Regions from separate parts of the Pseudomonas sp. FG35 genome, predicted to be linked through region 4. Evidence: predicted binding sites of a transcription regulator. Region 4 holds the regulator's gene; each other region holds the start of a gene.
The links. Region 4 encodes sigma-54, which starts transcription at its own class of promoters, with help from an activator protein. Its sites were predicted from a motif close to ANTGGCATNNANNTTGCTNT; they were not measured.

Region 1 (7,741 bases), on a different contig from region 4:
TGACGGCTGAAGCCTTCCAGGGTGGCGATCAGGTCGGCGCCGACGCCTTGTGGCGTGAAATGGCTGTGCAGGTTGGTTTGCGGATCCAGCGCCCAGGCGCCACCGTCGCTGCCCATCGGCACGCGGGACATGGATTCGACGCCGCCGACCACCACCAGCTCTTCAAACCCGGAGCGCACTTTCATCGCCCCCAGGTTCACCGCTTCCAGTCCCGAGGCGCAGAAGCGGTTGATCTGCACGCCCGCGACGCTGACGTCCCAATCGGCCACCTGCACCGCGGTCTTGGCGATGTCCGAGCCCTGATCGCCGATCGGCGTGACACAACCCAGCACCACGTCATCGACCTGGCTGGTGTCCAGCGCAGTGCGCGCTTGCAAAGCGGTCAGCAGCCCTGCCACCAGGTTCACCGGTTTGACGCTGTGCAGCGAACCGTCGGCCTTGCCCTTGCCACGGGGCGTGCGTAACGCGTCGAAAATCAAAGCTTGGGTCATGACGTCCTCGAACCTGTGCGGTGAGTGAAATTCGTGCTGCCACTGTTGTCTTCACCCGTCATGGATTCAATGACCACAGCGCTCAATGACGTTGACGCGCACGCTCAGACGGACGGTCATCCGTGGCCTGATTAACCGGTTCAGGTGCGCGAGCTGTCTAGCAAACGGGCGGCAAAGAAGCTGGCAATGGGCCTCATGCCTTTTTAATAGCGACTGGTAGCAAATACATACGAAATGGATCTAAGCGAAGCGTGACGCGGGCCCTAAGGTGAAGATGTACGTCGTTGTCGTCGGGTTTTGCCGAGACAGGCGTTCGCTACAGGAAGTGCAGCGCTTGCCGTCATGGATATGCAGGCAGGCATCAGGAAATAACAATAAAGGCGGTCAAGCCATGTTCAAACAACCGAAAGTACGGCAAGCAGGGCTCATTCTTTTCGCCACGACGCTGTTGTTGATTCTGCCGAACCTGACCAAGGTCATCGGCTGATTCAAGTGTCAGGTATTGTTTATCGCCACTGAAAATGCGACTGGCCCGCTACCCGGGCCAGCGTGGCTGTGCCAATCTTTGCGCACTTCCACGACATGGACGGCGATCACTTGAAAACGCTCATTCTATTTGGGGCCGCGCTGCTGAGCATGCCCCTGTCTGCCGCGCAGCTGAACCTGGAGCTGGGCGCGAACACCCGCACCTGGCAGACCGAGGAGTTGCTCAAGCATCCTCAGGTACAAACCCTCACGGTCAAGAATGATGTGTCCTACAAGAAGGACATGACCTATCGCGCCGTGCCGATGGCCGCGCTGCTGACCGGCATCAAACCGGAGGATCACCTGCAAGCCGTAGCGCTGGACGGTTTCGCCGCCGAACTGTCCGCCGCGCCGCTACTGAACAACAAAGGCTCTCGCGCCTGGCTGGCCATCGAGGATCCGGCGCAGCCCTGGCCGCCGCTGTCGGAAGGCAAGCACAGCGCCGGACCGTTCTATCTGGTGTGGACTGATCCGCAGGCCGGCAATATCAGCCCGGAACAATGGCCGTTCGAAGTCGCCAGCATCAAGCGCATGGCGCCAGTGGCCGAGCGCTTCCCTGCCCTGTTGCCGGATCCTGCGTTGAAGGCCGACGACCCGGTGAATCAGGGTTTTGCGTTGTTTCAGAAGAACTGTCTGGCGTGCCATCGCCTGAATGGCGCAGGCGATGCGCAATTCGGGCCGGACCTGAATATTCCGTACAACCCGACCGAATACTTCGGCGCGGACTTCCTCAAGCGCTACATCCGCGATCCGCAGAGTCTGCGTCAGTGGCCGCAGGCGAAGATGCCGGGGTTTTCCGCCGAGGTGTTGCCGGATGCGGATCTGCAGAAACTGATCGGGTATTTGCAGCACATGGCCGGGCGCAAGGTTGCGCCCGCCAAGTAAGCCAACTACGTCGTTTACTGCTGCTGCACCGAGATGATTGGCGCTGGTGTCGGCGACACCAGCACTTTCGCGTGCATCTGCTCTGAACCGCCGCCACGGCGCATCCCGCGCACCGGGCAGGCGTCGAGGTAATCCAGACCCACTGCCAGTTTCAGGTGCCGCTCCGGCCGCGCCAGTTCATTGGTCACGTCAAAGCTGTACCAGGCGTCATCGATCCAGGCTTCGGCCCAGGCGTGACTGGCCAGATGCTCGCAATCCTCGCTGTACAGATAACCCGACACATAACGTGACGGCACCCCGAGACTGCGCGCGCAGGCTAGGAACGCATGGGCGTGATCCTGGCAAACACCCGCCCGCCCGGCAAATGCCTCGGCGGCACTGGTGTCGACTTCGGTGGCGCCCGGCTTGTAGGTCATGTGCTGGTTCAGCCCATGCATCAGGTCGATCAGTGCATTGCGGTCCCGTCGCTGCTTGCAGGATTTCTCGGCAAACGCCCGCAACGCCTCGTCAGCTTCGGTCAGCCGGGTGAAACGCAGGAACGGCAGCGCCGACTGACTCTCGTGCTCCGCTTCGCGCAACTCGTCGATATCGACCTGCCCCCGGGCGCCGATGATGATCGCTTCGTGAGGCTCGTCCATGGTCAGGACGTGCAGAATGTTGCCGAACGGATCGAGCTGGGCGCGCACCGGGCGCGGCAGGTCGAGCTGCCAGCTCAGCACGTGCTGACGCTCGCTGTCGTGGGGTGTCAGGCGCAGGTACTGGATGCTCGCGCGCACCTGATCTTCGTAGTGATAGGTGGTCTCGTGGCTGATGGAAAGTCTCATGCGGCCTCCAGGTAGGAACTGTGAATGGCGTTGCCCAGCTGGCGCACCAGCGGGATGAATTCGGTGAGCCAGGCGTGCAGCCCTTCCTCGAGAATTTCTTGAATGCCGGTGTAGCGCAGACGCGCGTCCATTTCCGCCGCCAGTCGTTGCGCAGGACGACCGTTGGCCCCCGGCAATTGCGCGAGGATCTGGTCGATCTCTTCGGTGCAGGCCCGCAGCGAACGCGGCACGTCGGCGCGCAACAACAGCAGCTCGGCCACATGCCGGGCGCCGGGCGCATCGCGATAGATCTCGGTGTAGGCCTCGAACGATGACAGCGCCCGCAACAGTGCACTCCACTGGTAATAGGCGTGAGCGGTGCCATCGCTGACTGCTTCGGCCTGATCGCCGGCCATTTCGTAACGCGCATCGAGCAGGCGCAACGTGTTGTCCGCCCGCTCGATGAAGGTCCCCAGGCGAATGAAACGAAACGCGTCGTTGCGCATGATGGTGCCGTAGGATGCCCCACGGAACAGGTGCGAACGTTCCTTGATCCACTCGCAGAAGCGACTCATGCCATAACGGCTGAGGCCCTGATTGGCGATCCCGCGAATCTCCAGCCAGGTGGCGTTGATGTTCTCCCACATGTCGGCGGTGATCCGGCCACGCACCGCATGGGCGCTGGCGCGCGCCGCGCCGAGGCAGCTATAGATGCTCGCCGGATTGGCCGCGTCGAGGGCGAAGAAGTGCAGCAAGCGCTCGGCATGCAGCTCGCCGTGGCGTTCCAGGTAATCGTCCAGCGTGCCGGTGATCAGCAGCGGCATCGCCAGTTCGTGCAGACCGTCGCCACGGCCGTCCTGCGGCATCAGCGACAGCGAATAACTGACGTCGAGCATCCGCGCGAGGTTTTCCGCCCGCTCCAGGTAGCGCGACATCCAGTACAGATCCGAGGCAGTTCTACTTAACATGGCAGGCTTCCTTCAATCCTCGACCACCCAGGTGTCCTTGGTTCCGCCGCCCTGGGATGAATTCACCACCAGAGAGCCTTCACGCAGGGCGACACGGGTCAAACCGCCGGGCACGACCCGGGTTTCGCGGCCGGACAATACGAACGGGCGCAGGTCGATATGGCGCGGCGCAATGCCGTTTTCGACAAAGGTCGGACAAGTCGACAGCGACAGCGTCGGTTGCGCGATGTACGCGTGGGGCTTGGCCTTGATCCGCTCGCGGAACGCATCGATTTCCGCGGTGGTCGCCGCCGGCCCCACGAGCATCCCGTAACCACCGGAGCCCTGGGTTTCCTTGACCACCAGATCCGGAAGATTGGCCAGCACGTGGGAAAGTTCAGACGGGTTGCGGCATTGCCAGGTCGGCACGTTCTTCAGGATCGGTTCTTCGTCGAGGTAGAAACGGATCATTTCGGTAACGAACGGATACACCGATTTGTCGTCCGCCACGCCGGTGCCGATAGCATTGGCCAACACTACATTGCCGGAGCGATACGACGACAGCAGCCCCGGCACGCCGAGCATCGAGTCCGGGCGGAAGGCCAAAGGATCGAGGAACGCATCGTCGAGCCGGCGGTAGATCACGTCCACCGCTTTCGGGCCGTCGGTGGTGCGCATGAAGACCTTGTCGTCGCGCACGAACAGATCCGCGCCCTCCACCAGCTCCACGCCCATTTCCCGGGCCAGGAACGCATGCTCGAAAAACGCGCTGTTGAACCGACCCGGCGTCAGCACCACCACACTCGGGTCGTCGATCGGGCTTGAGCTTTTCAGGGTGTCGAGCAGCAGGTTCGGGTAATGGTCGATGGGAGCGATGCGCTGGGCCGCGAACAGTTCGGGGAACAGGCGCATCATCATCTTGCGGTCTTCGAGCATGTAGCTCACGCCGCTTGGTGTGCGCAGGTTGTCCTCGAGCACGTAATAAGTGCCGTCGCCGTCGCGCACCAGATCGACGCCGGAGATGTGCGAATAGATATCGCGGTGCAGGTCCAGCCCCTGCATCGCCAACTGATATTGCTCGTTGGCCAGCACCTGTTCGGCGGGAATGATCCCGGCCTTGATGATGCGTTGCTCGTGGTAAAGGTCGGCGAGGAACATGTTCAGCGCCTTGACCCGCTGGATGCAGCCGCGCTCGACGATCCGCCATTCACTGGCCGGAATGCTGCGCGGAATGGTGTCGAAGGGAATCAGACGCTCTGTCCCCTGCTCGTCCCCGTAGAGCGTGAAGGTGATCCCGGCGCGATGGAACAGCAGATCGGCCTCGCGTCGCCGCTGGGCCAGCAGCTCGTCAGGCGTTTCGGCCAGCCAGCGGGCAAACTCCCGGTAATGCGGGCGGATCTGGCCGCCGGCATCGTACATCTCATCAAAATAGGTGCGGATCATGCCGTACTCCTTGTCACTCCGGACATACAGGCCTTCGCAAGGCCCGTGCCATCGGCATAAACGCTTTGATTTCAATCGGTTGGATATTCACGCCACACGTACCGCACCATTCCTGTGCGGCAAATGCCCCAACCTGATCGCCCCCGCCTCATTGCGACGCAGTCCCGTCGCCTATCACCAGCATAGTCAGAGTTGATTTCACTGCCCGTCGGCGGCTGCGGATAATCCGCGCATCCGCTGCAAAAACGTCGCTGACGAAGTACGCAGCCTCACTGTTCCGGCTTGCCCTGGCAGCCCTCCCGGCCGTAACCCTGACCGGTTTCCTCTCCTTCCGGTCTTCCCTTTCAGCCACCCCCTCAGGTGGCTTTTTTTTGCGCCGGATTCTTGTTTCAGGGTTTTGCCATGAGGCGTTCAGGGGCAGAAACGACAACGGCCGACCCGAAGGTCAGCCGTTGCTCGACGTGTTGCGAGAGTGATCAGTTCAAACGGTGCCGGTTGCGGATCTCCTGTTTCACGCCCCAGCCTTCGATGATGCCGCCCAAGGGCTCGACCACCGCCGAAAAGCCCTGCTCGAAATCGCCAATGTCGTCGTAGGTTGCGTACATCACCTTGCTCAATTCCAGAGACCAGGCGCCGTCGTCGCGCGCACTGACCTGGGCATTGATGGATTCACCGCGAAATTTGCCTGCCGCCCTGCGTGCCCGCTCCTCGTCCGGGAAAATGGCGTAGAACTCGATGGGATGGAATCGGGAAAAATCGAAACCGCCTTCTTTCATGCGGCGCAGCACGCTGCTGCTGATGTCTTCTTGATAGGCTGTGCTCATGAATCGTCCCCCTCGCATAGATGGATAGACTTTCCGTATTCCCTGCACTGGCCCACAGGGCCCGGGTGCTTACGGCAACCGCGTTGCCGGCGGGAAACAAGCATGTAGCTGACAAGACCAGACCTTAGCGATCCGTTCGCTGATCTCGCTTGCAGAGTAGCCCCAAGATAGAGCCGCTGCCAAGGCCTGGTAAGCAATGTAAAGGAAGATTCAGATTGGGGTGATGCTGCGGATTTCGATGCTGTTCTGGGTTTTCAGGCTTTTTACGCCGGCATCGGCGGTGCGCCCTTCCAGATCGTTCAGGTCAAGCTCGGCGGCGACCGGCAGCAACCGTTCCTTGATGAGGCGGGCTGCCCGTTCATGACTGGGGCATTCCTCGCACTCGAAGACTTCGTCGATCGTTTCACCATGATCGTCCACGAAAGTGACTTTCCACTTTGACATCGGAGCCTCCTCGATCAAACCCGCAAATGGGCTTACACCTATCTCGACTTTTGTCAGGATTGATCGTTCAAAAGGTTTACACCGATGCAACATGAAAAAAGCCGAGGCCGGCGTGTTTTCGCACACCGGCCTCGGCTTTTTCTGACCCGCGAATGATCAGTCGTTGCTTGGCTTGTTCACCGCTTGCAACACGTACTGCGGCAAGGCGAAAGCACCAATGTGAATTTCCGGGTTGTAGTAACGGGTAACGATGCCGCTGCCGATGAAGCGCTGTTGCAGAATTTCACGGCTCAGCTTGCGGTAGGCCGGGTTGGTCGAGCCCCAGGCAAAGGTCATCGAACCGCCGATGTAGGTCGGCACGGCTGCCTGATAGAAGTGCCAGTCCGGGAACAGGCTGCGCAGGCGACCGGCAGTGGTTTTCACTTCTTCGATCTGCATGAACGGCGTGCCGTTCTGGGTCACGAGGATGCCGCCCTCGTTCAGGCAGCGGTGGCAGGCCTGGTAGAAGTTTTCCGAGAACAGCACTTCGCCCGGACCGATCGGGTCGGTGGAGTCGGAAATGATCACGTCGAATTTTTCAGTGGTGGTGGCGACGAAACGCATGCCGTCGTCGATCACCAGGTTCAGGCGTGGATCGTCGTACGCACCGCTGGAGTGGTTCGGCAGAAACTCTTTGCACATGTCGACCACGGTGCCGTCGATCTCGACCATGGTGATGTGCTCGACGCTGGCGTGTTTGGTCACTTCGCGCAGCATGCCGCCGTCGCCGCCGCCAATGATCAGCACGCGCTTGGCGGTGCCGTGGGCGAGGATCGGCACGTGGGTGAGCATTTCGTGGTAGATGAACTCATCGGCTTCGGTGGTCTGGATCACGCCGTCCAGCGCCATCACCCGGCCCATGCGCGGGTTCTGGAAAATCACCAGGTGCTGGTGTTCGGTGCGCACTTCGTGCAGCAGTTTTTCCATGCGAAAACGCTGGCCGTAGCCTTCGTAGAGGGTTTCCAGGTATTCGCTGGTCTTGGTGACGGTCATGGTGAAGTGCTCCGATGAATGCGCGGGCGCCAATCGTCAGGTTCGATTGCCCGGGAAAGGCGCGCATTCTACGTTGCCGAAGATGACAGGTCGAACCTCAGTTCATCGGCCCGACCCGATCAGGGTGCGAACGGTCAGATCCGCACGTTGCCCCGCGGCCCGGCAATCGCCCAGATGATCAGGCCCAGCACCGGCAGCAGGATGATCAGCAGCACCCAGAGGATTTTCATCCCGGTCTCGGCGCCGCTTTTCAGCACATTGATGATCGCCCAGATGTCGAGCGCAAGAATGATCAGGCCGACCAGGCCGTTGAACGTGGAACCCATGGTGTCGCTCCAGAATAGTGG
Region 2 (7,741 bases), on a different contig from region 4:
GCGATCAAACTCGGGTAGCTCATCGAGAAACAGCACGCCGTGATGGGCGAGGGTGATTTCACCGGGTTGCGGTTTTGAACTGCCGCCGACCAATGCCGGCCCGGAGGCCGAGTGATGCGGTTGGCGGAACGGGCGCTGCGGCCAGTGGGTCAACGGTGCGCCGCTGGCGACGGATTGAATCGCCGCCACTTCCAGCGCTTCACTCTCGGCCAGCGGTGGCAGCAATCCCGGTAATCGGCTGGCCAGCAACGTCTTGCCCGTCCCCGGTGGCCCGCTGAACAGCAGATTGTGCGCACCGGCGGCGGCAATCAGCAGCGCCCGTTTGGCGGCCAGTTGGCCCTGTACCTCATTCAAGTCGGGATAGGGTTTGGCGGCATGGATCAACCCATCCGAGACATAAGGCTCGACCGGTGTATGCCCGTTGAAATGCGCCACGGCCTCCAGCAGATGATCCACTGCGATCACCCTCAGTCCTGACGCCAGACACGCCTCCTCGGCATTCGCCCGCGGCACCACCAGCGTCCGCCCGGCCTTGCGTGCCGCCAGCGCCGCTGGCAACACCCCACGCACCGCCCGCACTGCACCGGATAACGCCAGCTCACCCAGGCATTCCACGTCATCCAGGGTCAACGTCGGCACCTGCACACTCGCCGACAGAATTCCCAGCGCAATCGCCAGATCGAACCGCCCGCCATCCTTGGGCAGATCCGCCGGCGCCAGATTCAAGGTGATCCGCCGCGCCGGAAACTGCAGCCCGGAATTGATGATCGCACTGCGCACCCGGTCCTTGCTCTCCTTCACTGCCGCTTCGGGCAGGCCGACCATGGTCAGCGAGGGCAAGCCGTTGGCCAGGTGAACTTCGACGGTGACGGCGGGGGCATCCACGCCTATCTGGGCGCGGCTGTGGACGATGGCGAGGGACATGGTCGTTCCTTGAGTTGAATCGGGGGCCGCTTCCTGCGGTTTTTTAAGGGTAGTCGGGGAGGAGAGAGTTGGAGGGACGGCTGCCTGGGCAAACCTTCACTGGATGTTGCTGGAGTCGAAATGATTAATCGTCAGGCGTAAAAAAACCGCCAACTAGGCGGACTTTTAATTCGGGATTCAGGTTCCGCCACCGGCGAGCCAGCCATCTGGCTCCAATTCTTTGCCATAGGTCGCGGCGACCTTCAAAAAGTGCCGCTGACTGGCAGAAATCGTATCGGCCAAACTGGGCGCAAACCCAGTGCTGAACATTCAGCATTGGGTGAGCTTAGGAATCTGGGCTTCACGACGCAATCGGACGGCGGGGTTGCCAGCTGTAGGATTCTGCCGAGATTCGGCAGCGAATCCTGAATGGCGGGAAGGTCGTTCCGACCTTCATTCGCGGGCAAGCCCGCTCCCACAAGGGGCCGCATTCACAAAGACACGAGGTGTTACTCCGCCGGCGGCGTCAGCTTCGCTTCCATCTCCGCCACCTTCGCTTCAAGGCTCTCCAGCCTGGCCCGAGTGCGCGCCAGCACCACCATCTGACTGTCAAACTCTTCGCGGCTCACCAGGTCCAGTTTGCTGAAGGCGCTTTGCAGCAGCATCTTGAACTGGCTTTCGATTTCGGCTTTTGGCAAGGGCGTGTCGCCGCTGAACAGGCGGGAGGCGGTGCCGCTCAGGGCGTCGAGGAAGTCTTTGGGCGCGAGCATGGGATATGTCCTGGAAACTATGGCCGGCAGTGTATCACGCAGTGTCTATAGTCATTTGCGCAGGCACGGATGCACGCTTTTCGCGCAACTGGATGCACGGCCACGCACCGTTGTTGTGCGTATCCCGAGTGCCATTTGGGTGATGGCATCTGCCGCAGCGGCCAAGGGATTGAAATCAGTGGTTTTTGGCGAGATGGCAAGCTTTCTGCTTAGACACCTTCGACCCATGCACTGATGCAGTCGCTGTGACGAATGCAGTGCGGCAGACGGAGCGGGGAGTTTCGTCTGGAGCGGTTAGCTGGCGTCGACAACGAAGCGTTACAAAGCCAGGCACTGCGCTTAGACTTGAGTCGGGTTTGTTTTCCTGGGGCAAGTCCACCAATTCGGGAGAGAGTTTCATGAAGCTAGTCACTGCCATCATCAAGCCGTTCAAGTTGGACGACGTGCGCGAGTCGCTGTCCGAAATCGGCGTGCAGGGCATTACCGTTACTGAAGTCAAAGGCTTCGGTCGGCAGAAGGGTCACACCGAGCTGTATCGCGGCGCGGAGTATGTGGTCGATTTTCTGCCCAAGGTGAAAATCGACGTTGCCATCGACGACAAGGATCTGGATCGGGTTATCGAGGCGATAACCAAGGCTGCCAACACCGGCAAGATCGGTGACGGCAAGATCTTCGTGGTCAATCTGGAACAGGCGATCCGCATCCGTACCGGCGAAACCGATACCGACGCGATCTAAGCGCCGCCACAAACCCAACGCCCCAGGAGAAAACAATATGACTCTGCGTAAATTCGCAGGGCTAGGAGCCCTGTTGTCTATCGTAATGCCCGGCCTGGCCATGGCGGCAGACGAAGTGGCAGCTCCAGTCCTGAACTCCGGCGACACCGCCTGGATGCTCACCTCCACAGCCCTCGTGCTGTTCATGACCATTCCCGGCCTCGCGCTGTTCTACGGCGGCATGGTCCGGTCGAAAAACATTCTTTCCGTGATGATGCAGTGCTTTGCCATTACCGGTCTGATCAGCGTCCTGTGGGTCATTTATGGCTACAGCATCGCGTTCGACACCACCGGCATGGAGCAGGGCGTCGTCAACTTCAATTCGTTCGTGGGCGGTTTCGGCAAGGCGTTCCTGGCCGGTGTCACGCCAGCGAGCCTGACCGGCCCGGCGGCGCTGTTCCCCGAGGCGGTCTTCATCACCTTCCAGATGACCTTCGCGATCATCACCCCGGCGCTGATCGTCGGTGCATTCGCCGAGCGGATGAAGTTCTCCGCGATGCTGATCTTCATGGGCATCTGGTTCACCCTGGTTTATGCACCGATCGCGCACATGGTCTGGTCCGGCAACGGCGGCCTGATGTGGGACTGGGGCGTACTCGACTTCGCGGGCGGCACCGTGGTGCACATCAACGCCGGTGTGGCCGGTCTGATTGCCTGCCTGGTACTGGGTAAACGCAAAGGCTTCCCGACCACGCCGATGGCGCCACACAATCTGGGTTACACCCTGATGGGCGCGGCGATGCTGTGGGTCGGCTGGTTCGGCTTCAACGCCGGTTCCGCTGCGGCCGCCAACGGCACCGCCGGCATGGCGATGCTGGTGACCCAGATCGCGACCGCCGCTGCTGCACTGGGCTGGATGTTCGCCGAGTGGATCACCCACGGCAAACCTAGCGCACTGGGTATCGCATCCGGCGTCGTTGCAGGTCTGGTGGCGATCACTCCGGCCGCTGGCACCGTGGGCCCGATGGGTGCCCTGGTCATCGGTCTGGCGGCAGGCGTGGTGTGCTTCTTCTGCGCCACCACCCTGAAACGCAAACTCGGTTATGACGACTCCCTGGACGCCTTCGGCGTGCACGGTATCGGCGGTATCCTCGGCGCGATCCTGACCGGTGTGTTCGCCGCACCGTCGCTGGGTGGCTTCGGCACCGTCACCGACATCGCCGCACAAGTCTGGATTCAGTGCAAAGGCGTCGGCTTCACCGTGATCTATACCGCGATCGTCACCTTCATCATCCTCAAGGTGCTGGATGCCGTGATGGGTCTGCGCGTGACCGAGGAAGAAGAATCGGTCGGCCTGGATCTGGCACAACACAACGAGCGTGGCTACAACCTGTAAGCACGCGCCGCAAAAAACTTGCCCGGCTCGCCGGGCATTTTTTTGTCTGGAATTTGTCTTCCCCGATACAGCTGAAAGGATTTTTCGTACTGCTTTGGTCGTGTTTACGACGAGTGTTTTTCTGCGGCCAAAGGCTTACATCATTGAAGGAATATTAGGGCCTTTGTTTTTTTCCAGAGCGCGCTAGAATGCGCCCCGAACGTGCGGAGAACTGTATGTGGCAACAGACTCTGATAACCCTGCGGGCACGGCCCCGGGGCTTTCATCTGGTGACCGACGAGTTGCTCGCCGGCCTGCCTGAACTCAAGGCATGCCGGGTCGGTCTGTTGCATTTGTGGCTGCAGCATACCTCGGCGTCGTTGACCATCAACGAGAACGCCGATCCGGCGGTACGTCGCGACTTCGAACGATTTTTCAATCGTCTGATCCCACAAGGAGCAGACGGCTATGAGCATAACGACGAAGGCCTGGACGACCTCCCGGCGCACTTCAAGGCCAGCGTGCTGGGCTGTCAGATCAGTTTGCCGGTAACGGCGGGCCGACTGGCACTGGGTACCTGGCAAGGCGTTTATCTGGGCGAGCACCGTGATCATGGCGGTGCCCGTAAAGTCCTCGCCACCTTGCACGGTGAAGGGGCATAAACCGTTGGTCACCAATGGTTACCGATTTTTTTCCGGCGACTTTCGACAGTCGCCAAAGCTGGTCTATAACTAATCTGCTTTTCGCAAGTCATGAGGTAGAACATGAGCGACGATGATCTGGAAAACGACGACCTCGAAGTAGGCGACGAAGACGAGGCCGAAGACGGTCTGGAAGCAGCAGCGGAAGACGTTGCTGAAGACGATGGCGGTGACGATACGCCGGCCCCGGCTGCCAAAGGCAAGGCCAAGGCTGCGGTGTCGGTCGACGAGTTGCCGAGCATTGAAGCCAAGAACAAGGAGCGCGACGCCCTGGCCAAGGCCATGGAAGAGTTCCTTGCACGCGGCGGCAAGGTGCAGGAAGTGGAGGCCAACGTGGTCGCCGATCCGCCCAAGAAACCGGACAACAAGTACGGCAGCCGCCCTATCTGAGGCGTGTCGCTCGCTTGCTGAAAAAGCCCGCCGTCGCTGCGGGCTTTTTCATGGGCGAAAGAAAGTTAGCCGCGGCTGTTCCAGCGGGCGAGCACTGCGGGCAGATCGTTCAGGCTACGAATCTCGGCATCCGGCAGGCGCTCCGCTTCCCAGACCTTGCCGGCGGGGTTGAACCAGATCGCTCGCAGACCGGCCTGCTGCGCCCCGGCGATGTCATCCCCCGGGTGATCGCCAATATGCACCGCCGCTTCGGCGCTGACGCCGCCGCGCTGCAACGCTTCATGGAACAGTCGCGCATCCGGCTTGGCGATGCCGATGTCTTCGGCGCACAGCGCAAACTTGAAGTAGTCCGCCAGCCCCAACCGACGCACATCGGCGTTGCCGTTGGTGACCACGCCGAGGGCGTAGTGTTTGGCCAGGGTTTCCAGGATCGGCTCGACTTCCGGGAACACCTCGATCTGATGCCGCGCATGCAGGAACACTTCAAAACTCTTGTCTGCCAGCTCCGATGCTTCGCCGTGGGCGTACCCGGACTCTTCCAAAGCATGGAACAGCACTCGCCGGCGCAGCGCGCTGATGCGGTGCTTGAGTCCCGGTTCGCTGCTCAGCACGCGCTCGCGGATCGACCACAGATGCTCCACCGGCACCGCGCCCAGCTTCGGTGCATGTTCGCTCAGCCATTCGCGCAAAACCGCTTCTGCGCTGACGATCACCGGGGCGGTATCCCACAGGGTGTCGTCGAGGTCGAAGGTGATCAACTGGATGCTCATGAATCATCGCCTTTCATGCGTTTGGCCCGTGGATGGGCGCTGTCATAGACCGCCGCCAGGTGCTGGAAGTCCAGGTGGGTATAGATCTGGGTGGTCTTGATGTCCGAGTGGCCGAGCAGTTCCTGCACCGCACGCAGGTCCTGGGAGGACTCGAGCAAATGGCTGGCGAAGGAGTGCCGCAGCATGTGCGGGTGCAGGTTCTGCCCCAGTTCGCGCTCGCCCGCCAGTTTGACCCGCACCTGAATCGCTCGCGGGCCGAGGCGGCGGCCTTGCTGGCTGACGAACACGGCGTCGTCCGACGGGTTGGTCAGCGCCCGCAGCGGCAGCCATTGCTCCAGCGCTTCCCGAGCCTTTTTGCCGACGGGCAGCAGGCGTGTCTTGCTGCCCTTGCCGAGCACCTGGACCATGCCGTCGGCCAGATCGAGCTGATCGAGATTGAGCCCGGTCAGCTCCGACAGCCGCAGGCCGGAGGAATAGAACAATTCCAGAATCGCCTGATCGCGCCGGGCCAGAAAGTCGTCCTCGACTGCGCCTTCGAGCAGTTGCAGCGCTCGGTCGGTATCGAGGGTTTTCGGCAGGCGACGTTCACCTTTCGGTGGTGCGAGACCCGTTGCGGGATCGTGATCGCAGAGACATTCGCGATTCAGATAGTGATAGAGCCCGCGCACCGCCGAGAGCAGGCGGGCCAGACTGCGCGAGGACTGGCCTTGGGCATGCAGGCGGGCGATCAGGCTGCGCAGGCGCTGGATGTCGAGCGCCTGCCAGCTGCCGATGTTCTGTTTGATGCACCAGCCGAGGACTTTATCGAGATCGCGCCGGTAGGCCGACAGCGTATGCGGCGACACCTGCCGCTCACTGCGCAGGTGTTCGCAGTAAGCGTCCAGTTGCCGTTCCATGGTCAGCGTACCGAGCGCAGGGAGCTGTTGACCCGTGGCAGCACGCGACCCATGACTTCGGCGATGTAGCTGAGGAACAGCGTGCCGACCGAACTCTTGTAGTGCTGCGGGTCACGGCTGGCGATGGCCAGGATTCCGTGGATGCCCTGGTGGCTGACGGCGACCACGGCGGTGGAGCCGATCTGCTTGCGCTGCTCTTCGCCGAACAGGAAGTCCAGTTCATGTTCGCGCAGGCTGCCGCTGACGCTCTTGCCTTCAGTGAGCAATCCGCCGATGGCGGTTTGCGCGTCGGCGTGGGTCACCCAGCGGCCGACCGGGGCCGGGTTGTCGCCGAGCAGGATCAGGCTGACGAAGGGCACTTGGAAATCCTGGCGCAGGCTGTCTTCGACGCTGATCACCACGTCTTCCAGGGTGGCAGCGTCCATCAGTGCAAGGATCAGGCGACGGGTCTTGTCGAACAGGCGATCGTTGTCCCGGGCGACGTCCATCAAATGCGAGAGGCGATGACGCATCTCGATGTTGCGGTCGCGCAGGATGGCCATCTGGCGCTCGACCAGCGAGACGGTATCACCGCGCTGATGGGGGATGCGCAGGGACGGCAGCAATTCTTCATGCTCGACGAAGAAGTCCGGATGAGCCTCCAGGTACGCGGCAACCGCTGCCGCCTCCAGGCTCTCGGACGCTGATTCACCGGACTGTCGGGCGGGTACCTGAGGCTTATCGGTCATGGCTTCTGCTCACTCAAAGACGCACTTGTCCTTCGTATACGCGCACTGCCGGGCCGGTCATCAACACCGGTTGGCCGGGGCCTGCCCACTCAATGGACAGACGCCCGCCCGGCAGGTCGATCAGCAGTGGCGAATCCATCCACCCCTGACTGATCGCCGCTACAGCAGCAGCGCAGGCACCGGTGCCGCAGGCCTGGGTTTCCCCGGCGCCGCGTTCCCAGACGCGCAGTTGCGCGCGATGGCGGTCGATGACCTGGAGAAAACCGACGTTGACCCGCGCCGGAAAGCGCGGATGGTGTTCGATCTTCGGCCCCAGTTCATGCACCGGTGCAGTGTTGATATCGCTGACTCGCAGCACCGCATGGGGGTTGCCCATGGAGACCGCCGCCAGATCGACCGGCGTACCGTCGACATCGACCTGATAACTCAGGGCCTGCTCCGGCGCCTGGAACGGAATGTCCGCCGGCACCAGGCGCGGGGCGCCCATGTTCA
Region 3 (7,741 bases), on a different contig from region 4:
CACCCCGCGCAACTGACCGTGGGTGCCACGCAGTTCCTGCTCGCGCTCATGCAGCTCCTGAGTGCGCAACTCGACCATGCGCAACGCACGCTGACGCTGGCTGACCAGCACATAAAGCAGCGCGCTCAGCAGCAGACTGAGCAACCCGCCCAGCACCACTACGCTGCCCACCGACGAATGGTTGGCCTGCATGAACGCTTCGCTGGGCAGGATATCTACCTGATAGTCGTGATCGGCCATGCGCACCAGCCGGGTCGCCGACAGATCACTCTGCGCCGGTTCATTGGTCGATTCGAACAGCACTTCATGCTGATCGTCGGTGGACAGATCGAGGATGCGCACCGACAGATAGTCATGAAATGCATCCGGCAAGCCGTCTGCCAGCAGTTGACGCATGCTGATGACAGCCATCACGTAGCCGTATGATATGGGCTCGCCTTCGCGCAACACCGGTGCCACCAGCAATACGCCGCGTGCGTATGCCGGCTCTATACCGACCAGATGCATCGGCTGCGAGACTGCCAGACTGCGAAGCTGGTCGGCGCGCTCCAGGGTCGAGCGGCGCAAAGGCTGAGCCAGCAAGTCGTAACCCAGCGGAGAACCGAGCCGGCTCTGGGTCTGGCTGTACACCACGACGACGTACTCATCGCGGGCCGAGGCCAGTTGCAGTTCGCCGCGCGCATTGAGTTCGCGCACGCTGAAGGTGCTCAGGCCCTCATCTCGCACGCGCTGCTCGAAGGCGGCACGTTCGGCACCGCTCACCCGCAAGGCAAACGAATAAGCCTGGGTGCGCAGCAATAGAGGATGGGTGTAACCGTCGAACTCGGCGCGGGACACCGATTCGGAGTTGGCGAAGAACCGGCGCAGGCCATCGAGACGTTGCTCCTGATCCTGAAAACGTTCTTCGATGCGGCTATAGCGTTCGTTGGCCAGCAGCTGAAAGCGTTGGCGCAACTGGCTGTGAAACTGATTGAGGGTGCCCCAGGCGAGCAGCCCCGTGAGAATTCCGCCGGCGAGCAATACCAGCACCCCGACCAGCCAGGCCGAGACGTCTTCGCTGATAAAACCCAATATCTTCGGGCGCACGGGGTGCAACGACATAAAAGCCACTCACTACGTCAGCATCTGCGGGAAAAACCCCATCGGCCGTGTGTGAGTTATAGCTATTAGCCACTAATTTGGCTAGCTCTGAACGGATCCAAGAGCCTTTAAAAATCAAGGCTCTGTGGATCCAATTTTGCAGAGTGTCAACGAGCCGTGATTTTCCAGGCGCGGTGGATCTTGCCGTTGCGGGCGAAATCCGGGTCGATGGTGCTGGCGGTGATTTCCTCGACCGCGTAGCGCTCGGCCAGGTTGTCTTCGAGCTGGAACTTGCGGAAGTTGTTGGAGAAGTACAACACCCCGCCCGCCGCCAGACGGGCCATGGCCAGATCGATCAACTGCACCTGGTCACGCTGCACGTCGAAGATGCCTTCCATGCGCTTGGAGTTGGAAAAGGTCGGCGGATCGATGAAGATCAGGTCGTATTCGTCGCGGGAGTTTTCCAGCCACGCCATCACGTCGCCCTGCTCCAGACGGTTCTTGTCGGAGAAACCGTTGAGCGACAGGTTGCGGCGCGCCCAGTCGAGGTAGGTTTTCGACAGGTCGACGCTGGTGGTGCTGCGCGCGCCGCCCTTGGCCGCGTGCACGCTGGCGGTCGCGGTGTAGCAGAACAGGTTGAGGAAGCGCTTGCCGGCGGCCTCTTTCTGGATACGCATGCGCATCGGCCGATGATCGAGGAACAGTCCGGTGTCGAGGTAGTCGGTGAGGTTGACCAGCAACTTCACGCCGCCCTCGGTCACTTCATTGAACTTGCCCTGGGCCGCCTGACGCTCGTACTGCTTGGTGCCGCTCTGACGCTCGCGGCGCTTCACCACCACGCGGCTCTTGTCGATGTTCAGCGCCTGCGGAATGGCCGCCAGGGCGTCGAACATGCGGATCGAAGCTTTTTCCGGGTCGATCGACTTCGGCGCGGCGTATTCCTGAACGTGCACCCAGTCGTGGTACAGGTCGATGGCCATGGCGTATTCCGGCATGTCCGCATCGTAGACGCGGTAGCAATCGATGCCTTCACGCTTGACCCACTTGCTCATGGCCTTGAGGTTCTTTTGCAGGCGGTTGGCAAACATCTGCCCGCCTTCGCTCAGGCGCGGTTGCTCGATCACTGGCGCCGGGGCCGGCGTCGGTTTGATCGGGTTGCCGTTCTTGTTGAACTTGCGCTCCTGCGGCTCGTTCGGCGTCTGGTCGTAGGCGGCTTGCTCGCGCTCGGCCTGACGTTGTTCCGGGGTGCGGCGCTCGCCGGTGACGAACTGATCCGGCAGGACTTTGATCAACAGCAGCTTGCACGGCAACGCGCCGTTCCAGAACGAATATTGTTTATGGCTGCGGATGCCCATGCGCTTGCCCAGATCCGGCGCGCCGGTGAACACCGCCGCTTCCCAGTTCAGGCAGGCCTGACGCAGACGCTCGCCGAGGTTCTGGTAGAGGTACAACAGACTCGCTTCATCACCCAGACGCTCGCCGTACGGCGGGTTGCAGATGACCAGACCTTTCTGGTTCTGATCCGGACGCGGTTCGAACGTCGCCACTTCGCCCTGATAGATCTTGATCCACTCGCTCAGGCCGGCGCGCTCGACGTTGTTGCGGCCCGGCTGAATCAGCCGTGGGTCGGCTTCATAACCACGAATCCACAGCGGCGGCTTGGCCAGACCGGCAGCAGCACGCTCGACGGCTTCTTCATGCAGTTTTTTCCACAGCGCCGGCACGTGACCGAGCCAGGCGGTGAAGCCCCACTGCTCGCGACGCAGGTTCGGCGCCATGTCGGCGGCGATCATGCCGGCTTCGACCAGGAACGTACCGACACCGCACATCGGGTCAGCCAGCGCGCCACCTTCGGCGGCAATGCGCGGCCAGCCGGAACGGATCAGGATCGCGGCTGCAAGGTTCTCCTTCAGCGGCGCAGCGCCCTGCTGCAAGCGGTAACCGCGCTGGTGCAGGCTGTGGCCGGAGAGGTCGAGGGACAGAATCGCTTCGCCACGATCCAGACGCAGGTGAATGCGCAGGTCCGGGTTGAGTTTGTCGATGCTCGGGCGGTCGCCCTGCGGTGTGCGCAGTTTGTCGACGATGGCGTCCTTGACCTTCAGGGCGCCGAAATGAGTGTTGTCGATGCCCGAACCATGACCGCTGAATTCCACCGCCAGGGTGCCGTCGGCCAGCATGTGATCCTGCCAGTCGACGTCGAGTACGCCGTGGTACAGGTCTTCGGCGTTTTTCATCGGGAAGCGCTTGAGCACCAGCAGCACCCGGTTGGCCAGACGCGACCAGAGGCACAGGCGATAAGCGGTTTCCATGGTCGCCATGCCACGCACGGCGGAGGTGTGTTCGCGGGCCTCTTCAAGGCCAAGCCCGACGGCTTCCTCGATGAGCAGGCCTTCAAGGCCTTTGGGGCAAGTGAGGAAGAGTTCGAAACGGTCGGACATGGTTTTTCCAGAGCCTTTGGCTGATGAACCGGCAACGCATTGCCGATCCGGTTTTCAATCAGGCGCTTTTCTACAAGAGCGCCCGCGTGGCACGAAGGTGTGCCGTTCCATCCCCGCTGCTCGGGTTAAAAGAGCTTAGATGCCGGGACAGAGAAAAAAGTTGAAGCAACAAAATGACTCAAAGCAACCCTTCGTCGAATAGTACCCCAGTGTAAACGTGGGTCATTCTCACTAAAGGATTAACCTCATCATCCAGCGCGGGGCCGATCATACCGGGGTTTGGCCAACAAACGCTGGATAAATACGCGGTTACTTATGGCCATAGCATCTTTTTCGTTACGTCCTTATGACAAAACGGTCATTCCATCGATGTGACTCATTGGTTAGAACTGGACACAGGTTGACGTCGCAACGGCGTCAACACCTTGGCTCGCCACGCCGGCAGCGAGCCGCCAACGGCAGAGTTTTTCTGCCAGACCTCAGTTGAGGTCGACGCGACAAAAACAGTCAACAAGTGAGGGAAACACCCTATGAGAAGACTTAAGCGTGATCCGTTGGAAAGAGCATTTTTGCGCGGATATCAATATGGCGTTGGTGGCAAATCCCGTGAGCTTTGCCCATTTACTCTACCGTCGGTACGTCAAGCCTGGATCAACGGCTGGCGAGAAGGACGCGGCGACAACTGGGACGGTATGACCGGCACTGCGGGAATCCACAGACTCAACGAACTTCACGCCGTCGGCTGACACAGGGCACTTATTGCGACACGACAATCTGATTTCGTAACGACCTGATCACCATGCACGTCCTTCCCGGACGGCGGGCTACGGCCCAGGGGCTCCTTCGAGGAGCCCTTTTTTATGCCTGCCTTTTAAATCCGCAAATCAGCGCTTGGCGGCGATCGCGTCCACGGACTCGCGGATCAGCGCCGGGCCCTTATAGATGAAGCCGGAGTAGATCTGCACCAGGCTCGCGCCGGCAGCGATCTTCTCGGCCGCATGCTTGCCTTCGGTGATGCCGCCCGCCGCGATGATCGGCAGCTTGCCGCCCAGCTCGGACGCCAGCACTTTCACGGTGTGGGTGCTCTTCTCACGCACCGGCGCGCCGGACAGACCGCCCGCCTCGTCACCGTGTTCCATGCCTTCGACGCCCACGCGGCTGAGGGTGGTGTTGGTGGCGATCACCGCGTCCATCCCGGTTTCGATCAGCGCCTGGGCGACTTGCGCGGTTTCTTCGTCGGTCATGTCCGGCGCGATCTTGATCGCCAGCGGTACATGTTTGCCGTGGCGCAGGGCCAGTTCGGCGCGGCGCGTGGCCAGGTCCGCCAGCAATTGCTTGAGCGAATCACCGAATTGCAGGCTGCGCAGGCCCGGAGTGTTCGGCGAGCTGACGTTGACCGTGACGTAACTGGCGTGGGCGTAGACCTTGTCCAGGCAGATCAGGTAGTCATCCACGGCGCGCTCGACCGGGGTGTCGAAGTTCTTGCCGATGTTGATCCCCAGCACGCCCTTGTATTTGGCCGCCGCCACCCGCGCCAGCAGGTTATCCACACCGAGGTTGTTGAAACCCATGCGGTTGATGATCGCCTCGGCTTCCGGCAGGCGGAAAATCCGTGGTTTCGGATTGCCCGGCTGCGGGCGCGGGGTCACGGTGCCGATTTCGACAAAACCGAACCCCAGCTGGGCGAAGCCATCGATGGCCGCGCCGTTCTTGTCCAGACCGGCCGCCAGACCGACAGGGTTCGGGAACTGCAGGCCCATGACGTTTACCGGCAACGACGCCGGCGCCTTGCACAGCAAGCCATTGAGGCCCAAACGCCCGCCCGCGCCGATCAGATCCAGCGACAGATCGTGGGAGGTTTCCGGGGAAAGTTTGAACAACAGCTGACGGGCCAGGGTGTACATGGGCGGCTATGACTCGGGCGGCGAAAAGAGGCGGCGATTATAGCCGGGCATCGCCCCGCCGCGCGAGGCGCACGGGTAAATCGGTGCGCATGGCATATGCCTTGCACCCTCCTCGGCATCAGCCCGCAGGCCAATGGTGGCGCGCAGGCAAAGACAATGGCGTCGTCTCTCGGTTTTGCGCGGGCAAAGCCTGGGACGACGTTTTTTTTGAGGGTGGCTTTCATGACTCAAACCTCCGCCGGGCCGCTGGCCTGGGTCAACGGCAGCGATGCCCCGGAAAAAAGTGCGATCAACCTGGGCTTCATGGCCCTGAGCGACTGCGCCTCGCTGGTGGTCGCCGCCACCCAGGGCTTTGCCCAGCCTTACGGCCTGACCCTGAACCTCAAGCGCCAGAGTTCCTGGGCCAACCTGCGGGACAATCTGGTCAGCGGCGAACTCGATGCCGCCCACAGCCTTTACGGCCTGATCTACGCGGTGCATCTGGGCATCGGCGGCGTCGCGTCAACCGACATGGCGGTACTGATGGGCCTGAACCAGAACGGCCAGAGCCTGAACCTGTCCCACGGTTTGCAGGGCCTGGGCGTGACCGGTCCTGAAGCGCTGCACCACCATGTGCACCAAACCCGCGCAAAACTGACCTTCGCCCAGACCTTCCCGACCGGCACCCATGCCATGTGGTTGTATTACTGGCTGGCGAGCCAGGGCATTCATCCGTTGCAGGATGTCGACAGCGTGGTGGTGCCGCCACCGCAAATGGTCGCGCACCTGCAGGCCGGGCGCATCGATGGCTTCTGCGTCGGCGAGCCGTGGGCGGCCAGCGCCGTGCAGCAGAATCTAGGCTTCACGCTGGCCACCAGCCAGACCATCTGGCCCGATCATCCGGAGAAAGTTCTCGGCTGCACCCGCGCGTTCGTCGAGCAGTACCCCAACACCGCCCGCGCGTTGGTGATGGCGATCCTCGAAGCCAGCCGTTTCATCGAAGAAAGCCCGGAAAACCGCCGCAGCACCGCGCAGTTGCTGAGCGCTGCGGAATACCTCGACGCCCCGGTGTCCTGCATCGAACCACGCTTTCTCGGCGACTACGACGATGGCCTGGGCAATCGCTGGCAGGACCCGCACGCCCTGCGCTTTCACGGCGATGGCGCGGTGAATCTGCCGTACCTGTCGGACGGCATGTGGTTCATGACCCAGTTCCGCCGCTGGGGCTTGCTGCGCGATGACCCGGACTACCTCGCCGTCGCCCGGCAGGTGCAACAACTGGAGATCTATCGCGACGCGGCGACTGCTGTGGGCGTCGCAGCTTGGGGCAAAGACATGCGCAGCAGCCAGTTGATCGACGGCAAAATCTGGGACGGCAGCGATCCGGCCACCTACGCCCGGAGCTTCAAGCTCCATGCGCTGAGCGACAGCGCGCCCCTTCTTGCCCAGCGCTGACAGGAGACCGCGAATATGTTGCGCATTCTGCTGATCAACGACACCGCGAAAAAAGTCGGACGCCTGAAAGCCGCGCTGACCGAGGCCGGTTTCGAGGTGATCGACGAGTCGGGCCTGACCATCGATTTGCCGGCGCGCGTCGAAACGGTGCGTCCGGACGTGATCCTGATCGATACCGAGTCACCGAGCCGCGATGTGATGGAGCAAGTGGTGCTGGTCAGCCGCGACCAGCCCCGGCCGATCGTGATGTTCACCGACGAACATGACCCCGGCGTGATGCGTCAGGCGATCAAGTCCGGGGTCAGTGCCTACATCGTCGAAGGCATTCATGCACAACGCTTGCAGCCGATTCTCGACGTGGCGATGGCCCGCTTCGAAAGCGACCAGGCCTTGCGCGCCCAGCTTCAGGCGCGCGACCAGCAACTGGCCGAGCGCAAGCGCATCGAACTGGCCAAAGGACTGCTGATGAAAATGAAGGACTGCAACGAAGAAGAGGCCTACACCCTGATGCGCCGCCAGGCCATGAGCCGCCAGCAGAAACTGATTCAGGTGGCAGAGCAGATCATCGCGATGAGCGAGTTGCTTGGCTGAGCTGGCACAAATCTCGCTAGGCAATCCCTACAGGTAACCAACGGCGGTTGCCCCACCTACGACAAAGACGTCGCTCACCTTCTTCGCCCCTTTCGGCGATCCGGGTAGCGGCGTTTTTTCGTTTTGGCCCCACAGCCCGGGGCCGGTGGTGCGGCCGTGGCGGCGCCCCACTGTGCTGGTTCTGACTCCTTCTCGAGATTCTCTACAGCTGAGGTGCGCGATGAATAAAAGCTTCTGGAAATCCGGCCACACCCCGACCCTGTTCGCGGCCTTCCTGTATTTCGACCTGAGCTT
Region 4 (7,741 bases):
ATGATCATGTGAACTGCGGGCAAAGCAGCAACGACATTATTCCAACCACTATTCACGTCAGCGCCGCGCTGGCCCTGCACGAACAACTGCTGCCGGCGCTGCTGCACCTGGTGCAAGTGATCGAACGCAAGGCCGAGCAAGTCCATCACCACGTCAAGACTGGCCGCACCCACCTGATGGACGCCATGCCGGTGCGCATGAGCCAGGTGCTCAACGGTTGGGCGCAGCAGCTCAAAGCCAATATCGGTCACCTGCAGGACTTGCTCCCAAGCCTGCAATCCCTGGCCCAGGGCGGCACGGCAGTCGGTACCGGGATCAATGCGCATCCGGAATTTGCTGCGCGTTTCAGCCGCCAATTGAGCCAGTTGACCAACGTCCAGTTCACGCCAGGCAAGGATCTGTTCGCCCTGATCGGCTCGCAAGACACCGCTGTGGCCGTATCGGGTCAGCTCAAGGCCACCGCCGTTTCACTGATGAAAATTGCCAACGACCTGCGCTGGATGAACTCCGGCCCGCTCGCCGGCCTCGGTGAGATCGAACTCGAAGGCCTGCAACCGGGCTCGTCGATCATGCCGGGCAAGGTCAATCCGGTGATTCCGGAAGCCACTGCCATGGTGGCCGCGCAAGTGATAGGCAACGACTCTGTAATCACCATCGCCGGGCAGTCAGGCAATTTCGAGCTGAACGTGATGCTGCCGATCATCGCCCAGAACCTGTTGAGCAGCATCGAGTTGCTGGCCAACTCCAGCCGTCTGCTGGCTGACAAGGCCATCGCCAGCTTCAGGGTCAACGAGTCGCGCCTCAAGGAAGCGCTGTCGCGCAACCCGATTCTGGTCACCGCACTCAACCCGATCATCGGTTACCAGAAAGCCGCCGAAATCGCCAAGCAGGCCTACAAACAGGGTCGCCCGGTGATCGACGTTGCGCTGGAGCACACCGACCTGTCGCGCAGCCAGCTGGAAGAGTTGCTCAATCCCGAGAAGCTCACCGCCGGCGGCGTGTAAGCACCGCAACCGCTTTGGAGGTTCACCATGGAGCACTGGAAACGCACGATCGAACGGGCCAATCGCTGCTTCATGCTTGGCGAGCTGATCGATGCCCGCGAGGCCTACCTGCAAGCATTGGCCCTGGCGCAGGTGTTGTTCGAGCGCTGGGCCGATGCCGACGAAGCGGTGGCGGCCTGTGTCATCTCCCATCACAACCTGGCGGATCTGCATCTGCGCCTGAATCAGCCGGAGGAGAGCGCCGAGTACCTGTGCGCGATCCATCAACGGCTGTTGCAGACCATGCAGGACGAGCGCATGCGCCCGGCGCTGCGTGAAGCGGCCCTGCGCCAGAGCAGCAAGACCTACGTCGAGCTGCTCAATTTCATCAGCGAACACGGCGAATACCCGCGCACCCAGCGTTTGCTGCATCCGGATACCGGCAATGCGCGGCGCGCGCCTGCCCCACATCACCATGGAGTCCACTGAAATGGCTTTTACCCTGCCAGCTTTGCCTTACGCCTACGACGCACTGGAGCCGCACATCGATGCGCAAACCATGGAGATCCACTACACCAAGCATCACCAGACCTACATCAACAATCTGAACGCTGCGGTCGAGGGCACCGAATTCGCGGAATGGCCGGTGGAAAAACTGGTCGCCAGCGTTCAGCAACTCCCGGAAAAACTTCGCGCGGCGGTGATCAACCAGGGCGGCGGTCACGCCAACCATTCGCTGTTCTGGGAAGTGATGGTGCCTGGCGGTGGCGGCAAGCCGGACGGCGCGCTGGCCAAGGCGATCGATGAGCAACTGGGTGGCCTCGACAGCTTCAAGGAAGCCTTCACCAAAGCCGCGCTGACCCGCTTCGGCAGTGGCTGGGCGTGGCTCAGCGTGACGCCGGACAAGAAACTGGTAGTGGAAAGCAGCGGCAATCAGGACAGCCCGCTGATGAACGGCAACACGCCGATTCTCGGGCTCGACGTGTGGGAACACGCTTACTACCTCCGTTATCAGAACCGTCGGCCGGAATACATCAGCGCGTTCTACAACGTGATCAACTGGCCACAAGTCGCTGCGCGTTATCAGGCCGCGCTGGTTTGAGTCTCCTATAAAAACAATCCAAGGCTGACTATGGGCACTGAAACACTGGCGATCGGAAGTGGGCGCATGTTTCGTTACGCAATCGGATCGCTGCTGCTGTTGGCGGGTATGACTTTGCTGATCGCCCACGGACTGGAATGGCTGAACCTGGAGCCGAGGTTGTCGCGGGCTCTACAGGGCGGGGCGATTTGCGCCCTCGGCACCGCACTCGGGGCTGTTCCGGTGCTGGTGATTCGCAACATGCCTCAGGCATTGGGGGATACGCTGTTGGGTTTTGGCGCTGGCGTGATGCTGGCAGCGACCGCGTTTTCGCTGATCGTGCCGGGAATCGCCGCGGCCGAAGGTCTGGGGTTGAGCCCTTGGGGCGCCAGCGGCCTGATCTGCTTTGGCATCATGCTCGGGGCGTTTGGCCTTTATCTGGTTGATCGCCGGGTCTCGGGCGCCTCGCCGGAAATGCTCATCGGCACAGTCGAGCATCCGGTGATTCCGCCGCGGATCTGGTTGTTCGTGTTCGCCATCATTGCCCATAACATCCCGGAAGGCATGGCGGTCGGTGTCTCGGCGGGTGGTGGAATGCCGGACGCAGACAGTCTGGCCATGGGCATTGCCTTGCAGGATGTGCCGGAAGGGCTGGTGATTGCACTGGTACTGGCCGGTGCCGGGATGTCGCGGGTCAAGGCATTCTTGATTGGCGCAGCGTCAGGTCTGGTCGAGCCGGTGTTCGCGCTGCTCTGTGCCTGGCTGGTCAGTCTTGCCGAGTTGTTGCTGCCCTTGGGCTTGGCGTTGGCGGCGGGTGCCATGCTGCTGGTGGTGACTCACGAGGTCATCCCGGAGTCGCGACGCAATGGTCACGAGAAGCTTGCAAGCCTGGGATTGTTGATCGGTTTCTGTCTGATGATGGTGATGGATACGGCGTTGGGCTGAGCCGGGAAGAGGGAGTGAGCTCCCTCGCCTGAAACGGTTTCAACCACCTTCGTCGAAATAGTTGTTGATCAGGGTCACCAGCGCGTCCATGGCTTCCTGTTCCTGGTGGCCGTCGGTACTCAGGTGGATTTTGGTGCCCTTGCCCGCAGCGAGCATCATCATTGCCATGATGCTTTTACCGTCGACCGTGGTTTCCGGGGTGCGGCCCACTCGGATCGTGCAATCGGGAAACTGTCCCGCCACTCCGACGAATTTTGCCGATGCGCGGGCGTGCAGGCCCAGCTTGTTGATGATTTCGATTTCACGAGCAGGCATCGCGGTGTGAATCCTTTAGCTGAGGTCGCGGTGGCGGACCTGGACGTTCTTCAGGGTCTTCTGCAGCGCCTGGCCCAGACGTTCGGTCAGGTAAACGGAACGGTGATGCCCGCCGGTGCAGCCGATGGCAATGGTGACGTAAGCGCGGTTGCTCGCGGCGAAGCGCGGCAGCCATTTGTGCAGGTACGTGTAAATATCCTGGTACATCTCCTCGACCTCGGGCTGGGCCGCCAGATACTCGGCGACCGGCTGATCGAGACCGGATTGCGCGCGCAGTTCCGGCTTCCAGTACGGGTTCGGCAGGCAGCGTACATCGAACACCAGATCCGCATCCACCGGCATGCCGCGTTTGAAACCGAACGACTCCACCAGAAACGCCGTGCCCGGCTCCGGCTGGTTCAACAAGCGCAGTTTGATGGTGTCACGTAGCTGGTACAGGTTGAGATGGGTGGTGTTGATCTTCAGATCGGCGAGATCGGCAATCGGGCCGAGCAGGGCGCTTTCATCCTGAATGGCTTCTGCCAGTGAACGATTGGCGTTGCTCAGCGGGTGGCGGCGGCGAGTTTCGGAGAAACGCTTGAGCAGGGTTTCTTCGTCGGCATCCAGGTACAGGACATCGCATTGAATATGCTTGGCGCGTACGTCCTCGAGCAATTCCGGAAATCGGCTCAGATGGCTCGGCAGATTGCGTGCGTCGATCGATACCGCCACCAGTGGCTGCGCCAGTTCGGTGTGAATCAGGGCACGTTCGGCCAGCTCCGGCAGCAGGCCGGCCGGCAGGTTATCAATGCAGTAGTAACCGTTGTCCTCAAGGACATCCAGGGCGGTACTTTTACCCGAGCCGGAACGGCCGCTGACAATGATCAAGCGCATGATTACGGCCTGTTCTGCTCTTCCAGTACAACCTGGTACAGGGCTTCGTTGCTTGGCGCGCTGCGCAGTCGATCGCGCACGTCCTTGCGGTCGAGCATGCTGGCGATCTGGCGTAACAGCTCCAGGTGCGCATCGGTGGCGGCTTCGGGCACCAGCAGGACGAACAGCAGGTCCACAGGCGCGCCGTCGATAGCGTCGAAATCGATAGGGGCATCAAGGTGCATCAGCGCACTGATCGGCGCTTCGCAGCCCTTGAGGCGGCAGTGGGGAATCGCGATGCCGTTGCCAAAACCGGTGGAACCCAGTTTTTCACGGGCAATCAATGCCTCGAAGACATCTTGCATCTCCAGATCCGGAACTTCCCGGGCGATCAGGTTGGCAATTTGTTCGAGGGCTTTCTTTTTACTGCCGCCCGGCACGTTCACCAGGGAACGGCCGGGGGTCAGGATACTTTCAAGTCGGATCATGGGGTTGGGGGTTATCGACCGGTAGCGCCCTGAAGCAGGCTCTGGGTCTTTTCCTTATGCTTTTTGAGTTGTTTATCAAGCTTGTCGGTCAACGCGTCGATCGCAGCGTACATATCGGTATGTTCCGCGTTTGCGACGACCTCATTGCCGGGAATATGCAGCGTGGCTTCGATTTTCTGCTTCAGCTTTTCGACGCACATCGTGACCTGTACGTTGGTGATCTTGTCGAAATGCCCTTCGAGCTTCTTGAGCTTGAGCTCGATGTACTCGCGCAGAGGCTGGGTAACTTCCAGTTGGTGTCCACTGATGTTGACTTGCATACAGCTTCTCCTTCGTTGCCAGTGCATAAAGCGGCAGGCCGAAAAGCCTGCCACTGGAACGCTGTAACGTGGCTTACATCAACCGCTTGCGTTCGCTCGAAGGCGCGATCCCGAGGGATTCGCGGTACTTGGCGACGGTGCGGCGAGCCACCTGAATGCCTTGTGCCTCCAGTAAACCAGCGATCTTGCTGTCACTCAACGGCTTTTTCTGATTTTCCGCGGCAACCAGTTTCTTGATGATCGCGCGGATCGCCGTGGACGAGCATTCACCGCCTTCTGAAGTGCTCACATGGCTGGAGAAAAAGTATTTCAGTTCATATATGCCTCGCGGGGTATGCATGAACTTTTGCGTGGTCACGCGGGAAATCGTCGACTCGTGCATGCCCACCGCTTCAGCGATGTCATGCAGGACCAGCGGCTTCATCGCTTCGTCGCCGTATTCCAGAAAGCCGCGCTGGTGCTCGACGATCTGGGTCGCTACTTTCATCAGGGTTTCGTTGCGGCTCTGCAGGCTCTTGATGAACCAGCGGGCTTCCTGCAACTGATTGCGCATGAAGGTGTTGTCGGCGCTGGTGTCGGCGCGGCGCACGAAACCGGCGTACTGGGCGTTGACCCGCAGGCGCGGCACCGATTCCTGGTTCAGCTCGACCAGCCAGCGCTCGTTGTCCTTGCGTACGATGACGTCAGGTACCACGTATTCGGCTTCGGTGGATTCGATCTGAGAGCCGGGGCGCGGGTTGAGGCTCTGCACCAGTTCGATGACTTGGCGCAGTTCGTCTTCCTTGAGCTTCATGCGGCGCATCAGCTGGCTGTAGTCGCGGCTGCCGAGCAGGTCGATGTAATCGGTGACCAGACGCTTGGCCTCTGCCAGCCAAGGGGTCTTGGCCGACAGCTGGCGCAATTGCAGCAACAGGCATTCGCCCAGGTTGCGTGCGCCGATGCCGGCCGGTTCGAACTGCTGGATGCGGTGCAGGACGGCTTCGATTTCGTCCAGCTCGATGTCGAGTTCCGGATCGAAGGCGTCGAGAATTTCTTCGAGGGTTTCGTCGAGGTAACCCTGATTGTTGATGCAATCGATCAGGGTGACAGCGATCAGGCGATCGGTGTCGGACATCGGGGCAAGGTTCAACTGCCACAGCAGGTGACTTTGCAGGCTCTCGCCGGCGGAGGTGCGGGTGGTGAAGTCCCACTCGTCATCATCGCTGCTCGGCAGGCTGCTGGCGCTGGTCTGATAGACGTCTTCCCAAGCGGTGTCGACGGGCAGTTCGTTGGGGATGCGCTCGTTCCATTCGCCGTCTTCGAGGTTGTCGACTGTCGGCGCGGTCTCCTGATAGGAAGGTTCCTGGATCTCGGTGTTGGGCTTCTGTTCGGCGTTGTCGGCCATGGGATCGGAGTTGTCGAAGTCGTCGCCGTCTTCCTGGCGTTCGAGCATCGGATTGGATTCCAGAGCCTCCTGGATTTCCTGTTGCAGATCCAGGGTCGACAATTGGAGCAGGCGGATGGCCTGTTGCAGCTGCGGTGTCATCGTCAGCTGCTGGCCCATTCTCAAGACTAGCGATGGTTTCATGGCAGGGGCTTAACACCTTATTCGCCGGCGCTATGCGCCATCCACTACAGGGCGCCGAAGCGCCAAACTTAAGCAAATTATATGCCTGAAACTGTCGTGTTTGCCTAGAGCGCTGTAACAATAAAAGCGTATAAAAAGGCGCTTCAATGTTACAGCACCCGGACGGCTGGTCGAATGCTGTCACGCTTACAGGCGGAACTCGTGACCCAGATAGACTTCCTTCACCAGATTGTTGGCGAGGATGGTTTCTGAGTCGCCTTCGGCGATCAACTGGCCGTCGTTGACGATGTAGGCGGTTTCGCAGATATCCAGCGTCTCGCGGACGTTGTGGTCGGTGATCAGTACGCCGATCCCCTTGGCCTTGAGGTGATGGATGATCTGCTTGATGTCGCCGACCGAGATCGGGTCGACACCGGCGAACGGTTCGTCGAGCAGGATGAATTTCGGTGCCGTGGCCAACGCTCGGGCGATTTCCACGCGGCGGCGCTCACCACCGGACAGGCTCATGCCGAGGTTGTCGCGGATGTGGCTGATGTGGAATTCCTGCAGCAGGCTTTCCAGCTCCTTGCGACGACCTGCCTTGTCGAGTTCCTGACGGGTCTCGAGGATGGCCATGATGTTGTCGGCCACCGACAGTTTGCGGAAGATCGACGCTTCTTGCGGCAGATAGCCGATACCGGCCTTCGCACGGCCATGCATCGGCTGGTGGCTGACGTCCAGGTCGTCGATCAGTACGCGACCTTGATCGGCCTGAACCAGGCCGACGATCATGTAGAAGCAGGTGGTCTTGCCTGCACCGTTCGGACCGAGCAGGCCGACGATCTGGCCGCTGTCGATCGACAGGCTGACGTCACGCACGACCTGGCGGCTTTTATAGGCCTTGGCCAGGTGCTGAGCTTTCAGGGTTGCCATTACTGGGTCTTCTCGTCGGTTTTCTTCTTCGGCTGGATCACCATGTCGATGCGCGGACGCGCTTCGGTGACCTTGCTGCCGGTGGCGCGACCGGCACTGGCCAGTTTCTTCACCGTGTCATAGACGATTTTTTCGCCTTGAGTGACGTTGTTGTCCTTGTCGACGACCTTGGCCTTGTCGATCAGCACAACGCGGTTCTGCTGCGCGTGGTACTGAATGGTCACGCCGTAGCCCTGGACCGGCTTGGCGTCGCCCTGGGTCTGCAATTGCTCGAAGTA

Region 1: ACODTD_RS27075 (circularly permuted type 2 ATP-grasp protein) is a predicted target of sigma-54. The motif match lies at 5,128-5,147, and genes of this name have one in related genera.
Region 2: glnK (P-II family nitrogen regulator) is a predicted target of sigma-54. The motif match lies at 1,866-1,885, and genes of this name have one in related genera.
Region 3: ACODTD_RS21340 (CmpA/NrtA family ABC transporter substrate-binding protein) is a predicted target of sigma-54. The motif match lies at 5,511-5,530, and genes of this name have one in related genera.

Annotation. Positions count from the first base shown of each region.
Region 1 covers NZ_JBMDJR010000021.1:52,062-59,802, reverse strand. The annotation lists gene ACODTD_RS27095 (acetyl-CoA C-acetyltransferase) at 1-491, opposite strand, end outside; gene ACODTD_RS27090 (c-type cytochrome) at 1,074-1,901, shown strand; gene ACODTD_RS27085 (transglutaminase family protein) at 1,916-2,725, opposite strand; gene ACODTD_RS27080 (alpha-E domain-containing protein) at 2,722-3,672, opposite strand; gene ACODTD_RS27075 (circularly permuted type 2 ATP-grasp protein) at 3,685-5,094, opposite strand; gene ACODTD_RS27070 (ribonuclease E inhibitor RraB) at 5,571-5,918, opposite strand; gene ACODTD_RS27065 (hypothetical protein) at 6,129-6,362, opposite strand; gene speE (polyamine aminopropyltransferase) at 6,519-7,394, opposite strand; gene ACODTD_RS27055 (PLDc N-terminal domain-containing protein) at 7,529-7,720, opposite strand.
Region 2 covers NZ_JBMDJR010000005.1:319,650-327,390, forward strand. The annotation lists gene ACODTD_RS12795 (YifB family Mg chelatase-like AAA ATPase) at 1-924, opposite strand, end outside; gene ACODTD_RS12800 (accessory factor UbiK family protein) at 1,413-1,673, opposite strand; gene glnK (P-II family nitrogen regulator) at 2,072-2,410, shown strand; gene ACODTD_RS12810 (ammonium transporter) at 2,448-3,785, shown strand; gene ACODTD_RS12815 (secondary thiamine-phosphate synthase enzyme YjbQ) at 4,001-4,426, shown strand; gene sutA (transcriptional regulator SutA) at 4,529-4,855, shown strand; gene ACODTD_RS12825 (HAD family hydrolase) at 4,921-5,625, opposite strand; gene xerC (tyrosine recombinase XerC) at 5,622-6,521, opposite strand; gene ACODTD_RS12835 (DUF484 family protein) at 6,524-7,249, opposite strand; gene dapF (diaminopimelate epimerase) at 7,263-7,741, opposite strand, start outside.
Region 3 covers NZ_JBMDJR010000011.1:41,347-49,087, reverse strand. The annotation lists gene ACODTD_RS21360 (sensor domain-containing diguanylate cyclase) at 1-1,101, opposite strand, end outside; gene rlmKL (bifunctional 23S rRNA (guanine(2069)-N(7))-methyltransferase RlmK/23S rRNA (guanine(2445)-N(2))-methyltransferase RlmL) at 1,248-3,518, opposite strand; gene rmf (ribosome modulation factor) at 4,049-4,264, shown strand; gene ACODTD_RS21345 (quinone-dependent dihydroorotate dehydrogenase) at 4,403-5,422, opposite strand; gene ACODTD_RS21340 (CmpA/NrtA family ABC transporter substrate-binding protein) at 5,645-6,856, shown strand; gene ACODTD_RS21335 (ANTAR domain-containing response regulator) at 6,872-7,447, shown strand; gene ACODTD_RS21330 (nitrate/nitrite transporter) at 7,668-7,741, shown strand, end outside.
Region 4 covers NZ_JBMDJR010000002.1:195,068-202,808, forward strand. The annotation lists gene ACODTD_RS04925 (class II fumarate hydratase) at 1-1,004, shown strand, start outside; gene ACODTD_RS04930 (DUF2753 family protein) at 1,032-1,472, shown strand; gene ACODTD_RS04935 (superoxide dismutase) at 1,474-2,085, shown strand; gene ACODTD_RS04940 (ZIP family metal transporter) at 2,116-3,009, shown strand; gene ACODTD_RS04945 (HPr family phosphocarrier protein) at 3,049-3,324, opposite strand; gene rapZ (RNase adapter RapZ) at 3,340-4,197, opposite strand; gene ptsN (PTS IIA-like nitrogen regulatory protein PtsN) at 4,200-4,664, opposite strand; gene hpf (ribosome hibernation-promoting factor, HPF/YfiA family) at 4,676-4,984, opposite strand; gene ACODTD_RS04965 (RNA polymerase factor sigma-54) at 5,058-6,551, opposite strand; gene lptB (LPS export ABC transporter ATP-binding protein) at 6,738-7,463, opposite strand; gene lptA (lipopolysaccharide transport periplasmic protein LptA) at 7,463-7,741, opposite strand, start outside.